4 regions of the Mucilaginibacter celer genome follow, and region 2 is predicted to be linked to each of the others. Evidence: riboswitches for the same ligand, from Rfam matches in the RefSeq annotation. Region 2 holds a riboswitch; each other region holds the start of a gene.
The links. A riboswitch is a leader RNA that binds a small molecule or an ion and turns the genes downstream of it on or off. The one in region 2 is predicted to bind S-adenosylmethionine.

Region 1 (2,205 bases), 2.7 Mb from region 2:
ACGATAAAAACATGCCATATGAAATTTAATGTGTTTAGCCGGTTGGATTACATAGTGCAGGCTGCGGGCACATTGGTACTTAACGTTCATGCCCTCAACACATTTAAGCAAACCATAATTAATGAAGAATTTTGGCTGGAGCCATATGTAAATTACAGCTCCTTTCAATCTTTACAGGGCGAAAAGCGCCTGGTTAAGTTTGGCGTTACCGAATATACCCCTAACCTTAGCGCCTTTTACCAGGCCACGGTTGATAATTGTTATGAGATTAATGATTTTAGCTATATAACCGAAACACAGGTATCAGCACTTGATAGTGCTGTGCTGCCGTATCTTAATCCGAGCAGGTATTGCGAATCGGATAAGTTGTACCGCATGGCACATAATATGTTTGGTCATATTTCAAATCCGTTTCAGCAGGTGCTTACGTTAACTAACTGGATTAATAAAAACGTTCAATATCTAAGCGGTTCAACCAATTCACAAACATCTGCATTTAATACCGTTACGGAGCAGGCGGGCGTTTGCCGCGATTTTGCACACCTGGGTATTGCCCTGTGCCGGGCGCTTACTATACCGGCACGTTACTTTACCGGTTATGCATACCAGCTTTACCCCGCCGATTTTCATGCCTGCTTTGAGGCCTATTTAAATGGCAAATGGGTATTGTTTGATGCCACCGGATTAGTGCCGCTTAACGGCTTTGTTAAAATAGCTACCGGCTTCGATGCTGCCGACTCGGCCGTAGCCAATATTTTTGGCGATGTAATGTTTAACAACATGGAGGTAAACTGCGAACTGGCCGAAAACTATTTCGAACCGTTTTATTACCGGGAAGACAGTTTTTTGGGGATAACTTATTTGTAACTATAAATCAGCGTTTTTTTGCAGATTTTGCCGGAGCCACTTTTTTGCCTTGCTTTACCCCATATATCCAGTTGGTGGCCAGTACCGCAACACAGATCAGCAAACCAAAAAACTCCCGCGCTTCTTCAACCCAGGGTTTCTCGGCCTTCATGGTTTGCACCAGGCTTTCGGCGTGATGAAACTCAAGCCAGTCGATCAATCCGTTACTGTCGAAAATTTTATAAATAGCATAACCTGTAAAAACAACAATGCCAACAGCGTAGCCGATAGGGTAAAACTCTTTTTTGATAGCGAGGTAACAAAACCATGCGCAATACAGGTAAATCGGAATCCAAAGATAGGGATCGGGATCGTTGTATTGAAGGCCTGCAAAAATGATAAAAAGTACAACCCAAACAATATTGAAGATCTTCATAAATGATGCTGATAGTTTAAACCGGTTTTTATTGGCTTATATGCAGGTTAAGCTCGGCTAAATATAATAAATAAGTTTTTCAATGTTCCAAGCGGATTATAGTTTTTAAGCGGCCGATATGAAGAAACGAATATTGTACGCTGAGACCTGGCTTGACGCACGGAATGGCCGAAGCGGGTAACGGGAAAAGGAAAAAGCAGTTAAAAAAAATGATGTCGCGGGCAGATTCGAACTGCCGTATAGGGTAATGCGGACCCCCACCTATCCTCTCGGTCACGCGACTTGAAAACTGTAAGATCACTTAATCAGATCGGTTGTGGGGCAGATATTAATTATCTCTCTCCTCGTTTTGCACAGGAGCAGGAATTAGCACCTTACGCATTTTGCTGATGCACAGGTTGCTAAGACGTCTATGGGCCTTTCCCTCAGTCTTTCTTGATAAGTCAATACAAAGAACGTTCTGTCGTTATTGACAATGCAAATATAAGAGTAAGTTATATAATTCCTATAGTTTTAGTAGTTTATTTTAAATTTTATTTGTTTTTGATTGATTTTGAGGGAGATAATTTATGGGTCTGGCTTCTTAAATTGAGACTTTTGAATTGAAATTAAGCAGACAAGATGGAGTTTTGGCGAAGAGTTGTGTGCCTCTGGCACACAAAAAAAATCTTACCCGGTTGCTACAAAGCTTTTGCACCTCTGGTGCACTCTGTAAACTGCTTAATTTGAAAAAGGGATTTTTCGTTTCAGCGTCATTCACATTTAATTTCTACAAAAAATCTTTGCGTCTCCGCCTCTTTGCGTGTTTAAACATCTGCAATATCCAAATCTCCCAAATAGATCTTTGCGCCCCTGCGTCTTTGCGTGCCTACTTAAATTAACCATCGCTTTGTGCGCTTAATCATCCTCGCGTCTTAAAAAAA
Region 2 (2,205 bases):
ATTTCTTCTGATCTTCCTGTAGTAATTCAATCACCTTAGCTGGGTTTTTCCATTCAAAAAGATGGATGAGCCAAACCGTAAATCTTAAAAAGCCGGTTTGGTTAATGAGGCTTTTGCCTATGGCCAAAACATTTTGGTCGCGGGCTTTGATCTCGGTTGGTCTGTCGGCTATTGTCTTGGCGTATAGTTCTTCGGCAAAACACCAGGCACCGTCGCGGGCATTATCGATACTGAATTGGATGAGTACCGAATTGCTGTTACCCGCGTGCAGGCCAAGCAGGGAGAGTAGGGGTGACGACCTGTCAATTTCGCTTAGCACCTGGTAGGTTAATGAGGATATGATGGTATTGATCATATTGAAATCATTATGCAGATCCTGCATGGGCTTATCTCCTGATACTTCAACGGCCGCTACGCCAAGATCCAGGTTGATGTGGGCATTCATCCCCAATAACAAATGCTGTAAAATTAAAGGTGAGGAGCGTTTTGCTGTTTCAAACGCGAATTTCCAACAGGCCGAAGGTTCGGCACCCTGCTGCCACAAAGTATAAGCTTCCAGGTAGCGGTTAGCGAAAATAACATCCAGTTTTTCCATCCGTGGGCCATCCTGAAACTGCCCGTTCCTGATGCCGTCGCGTACGCTGGCGGTCACCTTATAGTACAAAACCGCGAAGTAACCGAGGCGGCTATCGCGTTTTTTGCTATCATCAATAATAGTTTGCAAAGCGGTTATCACTTCATCAATGCTTGTTGCCTGCATAAGGTAGGTAGGTTTTAATTGTTGGTTAATGTGCTGTAATATAGTTGAATAACAAATGTGATGCAAGCCTTGTAACGTTTAAATAATGAAACCCGCAATAGCCCACCACGTAATTTAAATGTCATTTGAAAGAAAAATATAATTAAATCTATAATATCTATATAAATAGTAGATTATTTATCTATATTTGCATCATCAAATGGTTCTTTAATATTTTAATTATCAAGAAAGACTGAGGGAAAGGCCCTGTGATGTCTTAGCAACCTGTAAGCCCATTGTTATAAAGGTGCTAATTCCTGTCTGCCGGTTTTATGGCAGAGAAGATAATAAAAGTAAATAGCGCATGATTTACATACCGTGCATCTTCTCCTTTTATTCTCCGTTTTTCCTGATAATTAGATATTAAGGTTAATACTTACAACGATGAATATTAAACATCTACTTTTTACTTTCTCGCTGGTTGTGGCCACGGCGTTTGCATCGGCCCAAACAAAAACAGCTGCAAACCCTGCCGATGTGGATAGGGGATATATAGTTAAAGTTGGCGATATAGCTCCTGCCGATTTTGAACTGGCACTTACTGACGGCACTAAAACCTCATTAAAGCAACTGCGCGGCAAGGTGGTGATACCGCAGTTTACCGCAAGCTGGTGCAGTGTATGCCGCGAAGAAATGCCCCACCTGGAAAGCGATATATGGCAGACTTATAAAGATAAGGGCCTGGTGCTGATAGGTGTTGACCGCGATGAGCCGCTTGAAAAAGTAAAAGGATTCCACCAGCAAATGAACATCAGTTATCCGCTGGCACTTGATCCCGGTGCTGATATTTTTGGCCGTTTTGCCAATAAAAAAAGCGGCGTAACCCGCAACGTGGTTATAGATAGGGATGGTAAAATAGTGTACCTCACCCGGCTATATGATAAGCAGGAATTTGCATCGATGCTTAAAGCTGTTGATGCCCTGGTGAACAATAAAACCGCATCATTAAACTAAAACTATAAACACTATGGTGGCCGGCTGTGCTGGTCGCCATTTGCAAAACACTAATCTATCTGCATATATAATTATACTATCGTCATGAACAAAACCATTACCACCGTAGCACAAAGCGGCCTGGTTCCTGCCTCAAATTCATCATTGCAGTTTGCCTGCACAACCTCCTTTTTAAGTATGCAAAGCATGCGTTGTTGCTGTTGATCCTCATCAGCGGGCTATAAACGCTAAGCCTTCAGTAGCTTAACCGCAACTATCAGCCTCAACAATCAATCAAATCTTTACGGTTTTCAAAGCTTTTGGGCAGGGTTTAACAAACCTGTGTTAGCTACTGCTATGCCTTGTTTAAGCTGTATCGGTATTAAAAATCAATCACAATTATTTGATCATGTTAAAAATTTACAAAGTATTACTGGCAGTTTTATTGCCATTTATTCTCATCCAAACGGTTG
Region 3 (2,205 bases), 2.6 Mb from region 2:
TATGTTCAATACCTACAGCAACACGTAATGATGTTGGCGTAACACCGGCAGATAATTGTTCCTCATCAGATAATTGCTGATGTGTTGTTGCCGATGGCTGAATGATCAGCGTTTTTGCATCGCCTACGTTGGCCAAATGGCTCACCAGTTTCAGGTTGTTGATCAACTGGCTGGCCTGTTGTTTATCACCTTTTATTTCGAATGATAAAACACCACCGAAACCATTTTTAAGGTATTTTTTAGCCAGATCATGGTATGGCGACGATTCCAGTCCCGGATAATTTACAGTAGCTACCTGTGGATGCTGCTCCAGCCATTTAGCCAATTGCAAAGCATTATCTACATGGCGCTGAACACGTAATGAAAGGGTTTCCAAACCCTGTATATTCAACCACGCGTTAAACGGCGATTGCGACGGACCGAAGTCCCTCAAACCTTCCACACGGGCGCGAATAATAAACTGAATATTTCCAAAAGGGCCACCGATGCCAAATACATCGTTAAATACGAGGCCGTGATAACCTTCGGATGGTTCGGTAAATTGCGGGAATTTACCATTGCCCCAGTTGTAATTACCGGCATCAATAATGGCTCCGCCTATACTGGTACCATGCCCACCAATCCATTTGGTAGTTGATTCAACAACCACGTTTGCACCATGCTCAATAGGGCGGAAGAGGTAGCCACCTGCGCCAAAAGTATTATCAACTATTAACGGCAGATCATGATTTTTGGCAACCGCGCTTATTTTTTCAAAATCGGCAATGGTAAAGCCCGGGTTGCCTATGGTTTCTAAATAAATGGCTTTGGTTTTATCGTTGATGAGCGCTTCAATGCTTTCGGCGGTGTCATCCTTGGCAAAACGCACTTCGATACCTAAACGTTTAAAGGCTACTTTAAACTGGTTGTAGGTACCACCATATAAAAACGGAGATGTAACAAAGTTATCGCCGGCCTGTAAAATATTATTCAGCGCTATAAACTGGGCCGCCTGGCCCGATGCGGTGGCTAAAGCCGCAACGCCGCCCTCTAAAGCCGCTATGCGTTTTTCAAACACATCGGTAGTAGGGTTCATGATCCGGGTATAAATATTGCCAAACTCTTTTAGGGCAAACAGGTTTGCGCCATGCTCGGCACTGTTAAATACGTACGAAGTTGTTTGGTAAAGCGGCACCGCGCGTGAACCTGTTGTTGGATCAACTTCCTGACCGGCATGTAATTGGAGTGTTTCGAATTTTAAGGCAGACATAGTTTTGTGATTTTTATGTGTTTAATTTAGATTTTGAATGTTAGATGGATTTTGACAAAGCCGGTTGTGAAATAACCGGTTTAACAATACACACCCTTTTCCGGAGATGGAAAAGAGACGTGTGCTAAGCATCAACAGCAGCAACAAATACAAATACAGCTAACGGGAGAGCTAATATATTGTACGTTACCGTTTAAGGTGTAAAAAGTGTTGCGTTGCGTAAATTTAATTAAACTTTTCATGGTTATAAATTTATATTCCCCGGTGTTATTTGCCGGGACAGGAATTGGCACCTTCTTCAACATTGAAGGGTTGCCAGCGGGTCATTGAGCCTGATCTCTCGCCGCTTCTTTATAAATCAAAACCCGAAACTATGTGCGGAGTAATGATCGACCTTGGTATCGCTACCAAATAATGTTGCGAATATAAGGGGTTATGGGGTAATGTACCAAATTTTATTTCAGAAAGGAGGTTAAAGGATAAAGGTCAAAGGCAAAAGGTTTTTTAAGACGAGTGTTTTAACCTCCTCAAATGCTTCTACCTTTCGCCTTTTACCTTTATCCTTTCGCCTTATTAAGCCAAAGCCTGCTCCAAATCGGCTATCAGATCATCAATATGCTCCAAACCAACCGAAACCCTCAACAGGTTGCGCGGTGTTTTGGTATCCGGCCCTTCAACGGTGGCGCGGTGTTCTATCAGGCTCTCTACACCGCCGAGGCTGGTAGCTTTGATAAACAGTTTTAGTTTATTGATGATGTTATGCGTATCGTTTTCATCGCCTTTAATAATAAAAGATAGCATCCCGCCAAAAGCCAGCATCTGATCTTTAGCTATTTCATGTTGCGGATGCGATGGCAGACCAGGATACATCACTTTCTCTACATTGGGATGCCGTTCAAGATATTCGGCCAATAGCTGCGCGTTCTGTACGTGCCCCTTTACACGGTAGGGCAAAG
Region 4 (2,205 bases), 1.4 Mb from region 2:
AGCCGCCAACTATGTTTACCAGTCCGGCTTTAATAAAATCATCAACCTGGTGGGCGGTTTCGTGCGGGGTTTCGTCGTATTGGCCAAACTCGTTTGGTAAACCCGCGTTTGGATAGGCCGAAATATATACGCCTGCTTTTTCAGAAAGCTCGGCTAAGTGGGGGCGCATTTCACGTGCACCCAAAGCACAGTTTAAACCTACCGAAAGCAGGTTGGCATGGCTTATCGAGTTCCAGAAAGCCTCAACCGTTTGCCCCGAAAGGGTACGGCCCGAAGCATCGGTAATGGTACCCGAGATCATGATGCCGCCCGAATCCCTGAAAGCAGGAAAATCTTTACCGGCAGCTTTGCATTCATCTTCGTAACGTTTAATAGCGAAGAGTGCCGCTTTGGCATTCAGCGTATCAAATATGGTTTCAACCAATAGCAGGTGTGAACCACCGTCAACCAAACCCCTAACCTGGTCATAATAAGCATCAGCCAAATCATCAAAGGTAACTGCACGATATCCCGGATCGTTAACATCGGGCGATAAAGAGGCTGTACGGTTTGTAGGGCCGATAGCACCGGCAACAAAGCGTGGTTTATCGGGGTTGCGTTGGGTATATTCGTCGGCTACTTCGCGGGCAATGCGCGCGCCTTCGTAGCTTAGTTCGTAGGCAAGTTCTTCCAGCTTATAATCAGCAAGCGAAATTACCTGTGTGCTGAAAGTATTGGTTTCGATGATATCAGCTCCGGCATCCAGGTATTCGGCATGGATAGCCTTAATTACATCGGGGCGTGTAATGTTAAGCAGGTCGTTGTTACCCTGCAAATCTGTACCATGATCGCGGAAACGCTCGCCACGAAAATCCTTCTCCGTGAGCTGGTACCTTTGGATCATGGTACCCATTGCTCCGTCAATCACCAGGATGCGCTTCTGTAATTCTTTTCTAATGTCCATTTTTTGATTTCACCGATTTTTTTATTGATGATTTCACTGGTTTTTTTGATTTAGATGATTGATTTATGGACAGGGAACTATTATCTGGTTACGGAAATAGTCGGCCAATGTGTATCAAATCAGTGTAATCAAAAAAATCACTCTAATCACTAATAAATAAAAAGCTTATCTCGAAAAGTCGGGTGTTATCATGACTTTCGCTTATCTGTCCGGGCGCAAATTGCTGCCTGGTAGAATGTAGCACCTTGTGAAAGCCACAGGTTGCTAAGACATCGCAGGGTCTAATCCCTCCGTCTTTCTCCATAAGCACCGCAAAGTTGCGCAATAAAGTTGTCATTTGCAAGTGTATAACACCGGGCTTGTATCATAGCTAAGCCACATTGTTAAACAAAAAAAGCCGCCTTTTTTGGAGGCAGCTTTTGATTGGGTTTCTTTGCGAAATTATCTTCTTCTGCCGAATACACGGAGGATCATGAAAAACAGGTTGATTAGGGTGATGTACAATGTTAATGCACCCATCAGCGCCAGTTTTTTAGAGCTTGCATCTCCGTACTCAATACCTGCGCCAATGCGTTTAAGCATTTGCATGTAGTAGGCAGTTAAGCCGGTAAATACCGCTATGCCAATGTAGCTGATGATGTAGCTCATTTGCTCGCTGTGCATAAAGAAGTTAGCTAATGAAGCTACGAATATGCCGACAAACAGGATATACATGATCGAGCCGAAACGGGTTAAATCCATATTAGTGTTATAACCGGCAACAGCCATAATACCAAAAGTTACTGCTGCTGTAATGAAAACGCCTAATATTGAAGCTGATGTATAAACCAGAAATATGAGGCTTAAGCTAATACCGATCAGCGTAGCGTAAGCCACAAAAAGCAATACCAAAATTGGGTAAGATATGCGGTTGTAACCAAACTGCATCACCAGCGAAAATGCAAGCGGCGAAAAAATGGCGAACAAACCGAAACCTGTTAAGCCGCCTGTTGGTGCAACGATAAGGCTAATCAGGCCCATGTTTAAAAACAGGTATACCGTGATTGCCGAAACACCAAGCGCCACGCCCATCCAGCTGAAAACGCCGGCCATAAACCTACGTGAATCAACTTCTGATTGATCCTGAACTTCGATAATGTTATCGTAGTTGTATTTTGAATCTTTAAATTCCATTTTGTGTTAAAAATTATAGTACGAATATATAAATAAAAGGTGAATGTAGGGTGAAGATGCGAGGCTGCTTCTCCGCCACGTCATTGCGT

Region 1: another riboswitch for S-adenosylmethionine. It lies ahead of HYN43_RS16980 (transmembrane 220 family protein); the one in region 2 lies ahead of HYN43_RS29005 (TlpA family protein disulfide reductase).
Region 3: another riboswitch for S-adenosylmethionine. It lies ahead of HYN43_RS09505 (O-acetylhomoserine aminocarboxypropyltransferase/cysteine synthase family protein); the one in region 2 lies ahead of HYN43_RS29005 (TlpA family protein disulfide reductase).
Region 4: another riboswitch for S-adenosylmethionine. It lies ahead of metH (methionine synthase); the one in region 2 lies ahead of HYN43_RS29005 (TlpA family protein disulfide reductase).

The regions. Positions count from the first base shown of each region.
Region 1 is NZ_CP032869.1:4,222,123-4,224,327, reverse strand. Features, by position in the region: gene HYN43_RS16985 (transglutaminase-like domain-containing protein) at 19-867, shown strand; gene HYN43_RS16980 (transmembrane 220 family protein) at 875-1,282, opposite strand; SAM riboswitch class I at 1,612-1,727, opposite strand.
Region 2 is NZ_CP032869.1:6,913,408-6,915,612, forward strand. Features, by position in the region: gene HYN43_RS29000 (DUF5995 family protein) at 1-760, opposite strand, end outside; SAM riboswitch class I at 977-1,090, shown strand; gene HYN43_RS29005 (TlpA family protein disulfide reductase) at 1,184-1,753, shown strand; gene HYN43_RS29010 (SusC/RagA family TonB-linked outer membrane protein) at 2,142-2,205, shown strand, end outside.
Region 3 is NZ_CP032869.1:2,378,176-2,380,380, reverse strand. Features, by position in the region: gene HYN43_RS09505 (O-acetylhomoserine aminocarboxypropyltransferase/cysteine synthase family protein) at 1-1,249, opposite strand, end outside; SAM riboswitch class I at 1,499-1,609, opposite strand; gene HYN43_RS09500 (trans-sulfuration enzyme family protein) at 1,823-2,205, opposite strand, start outside.
Region 4 is NZ_CP032869.1:5,542,090-5,544,294, reverse strand. Features, by position in the region: gene metH (methionine synthase) at 1-943, opposite strand, end outside; SAM riboswitch class I at 1,142-1,252, opposite strand; gene HYN43_RS22785 (Bax inhibitor-1/YccA family protein) at 1,385-2,116, opposite strand.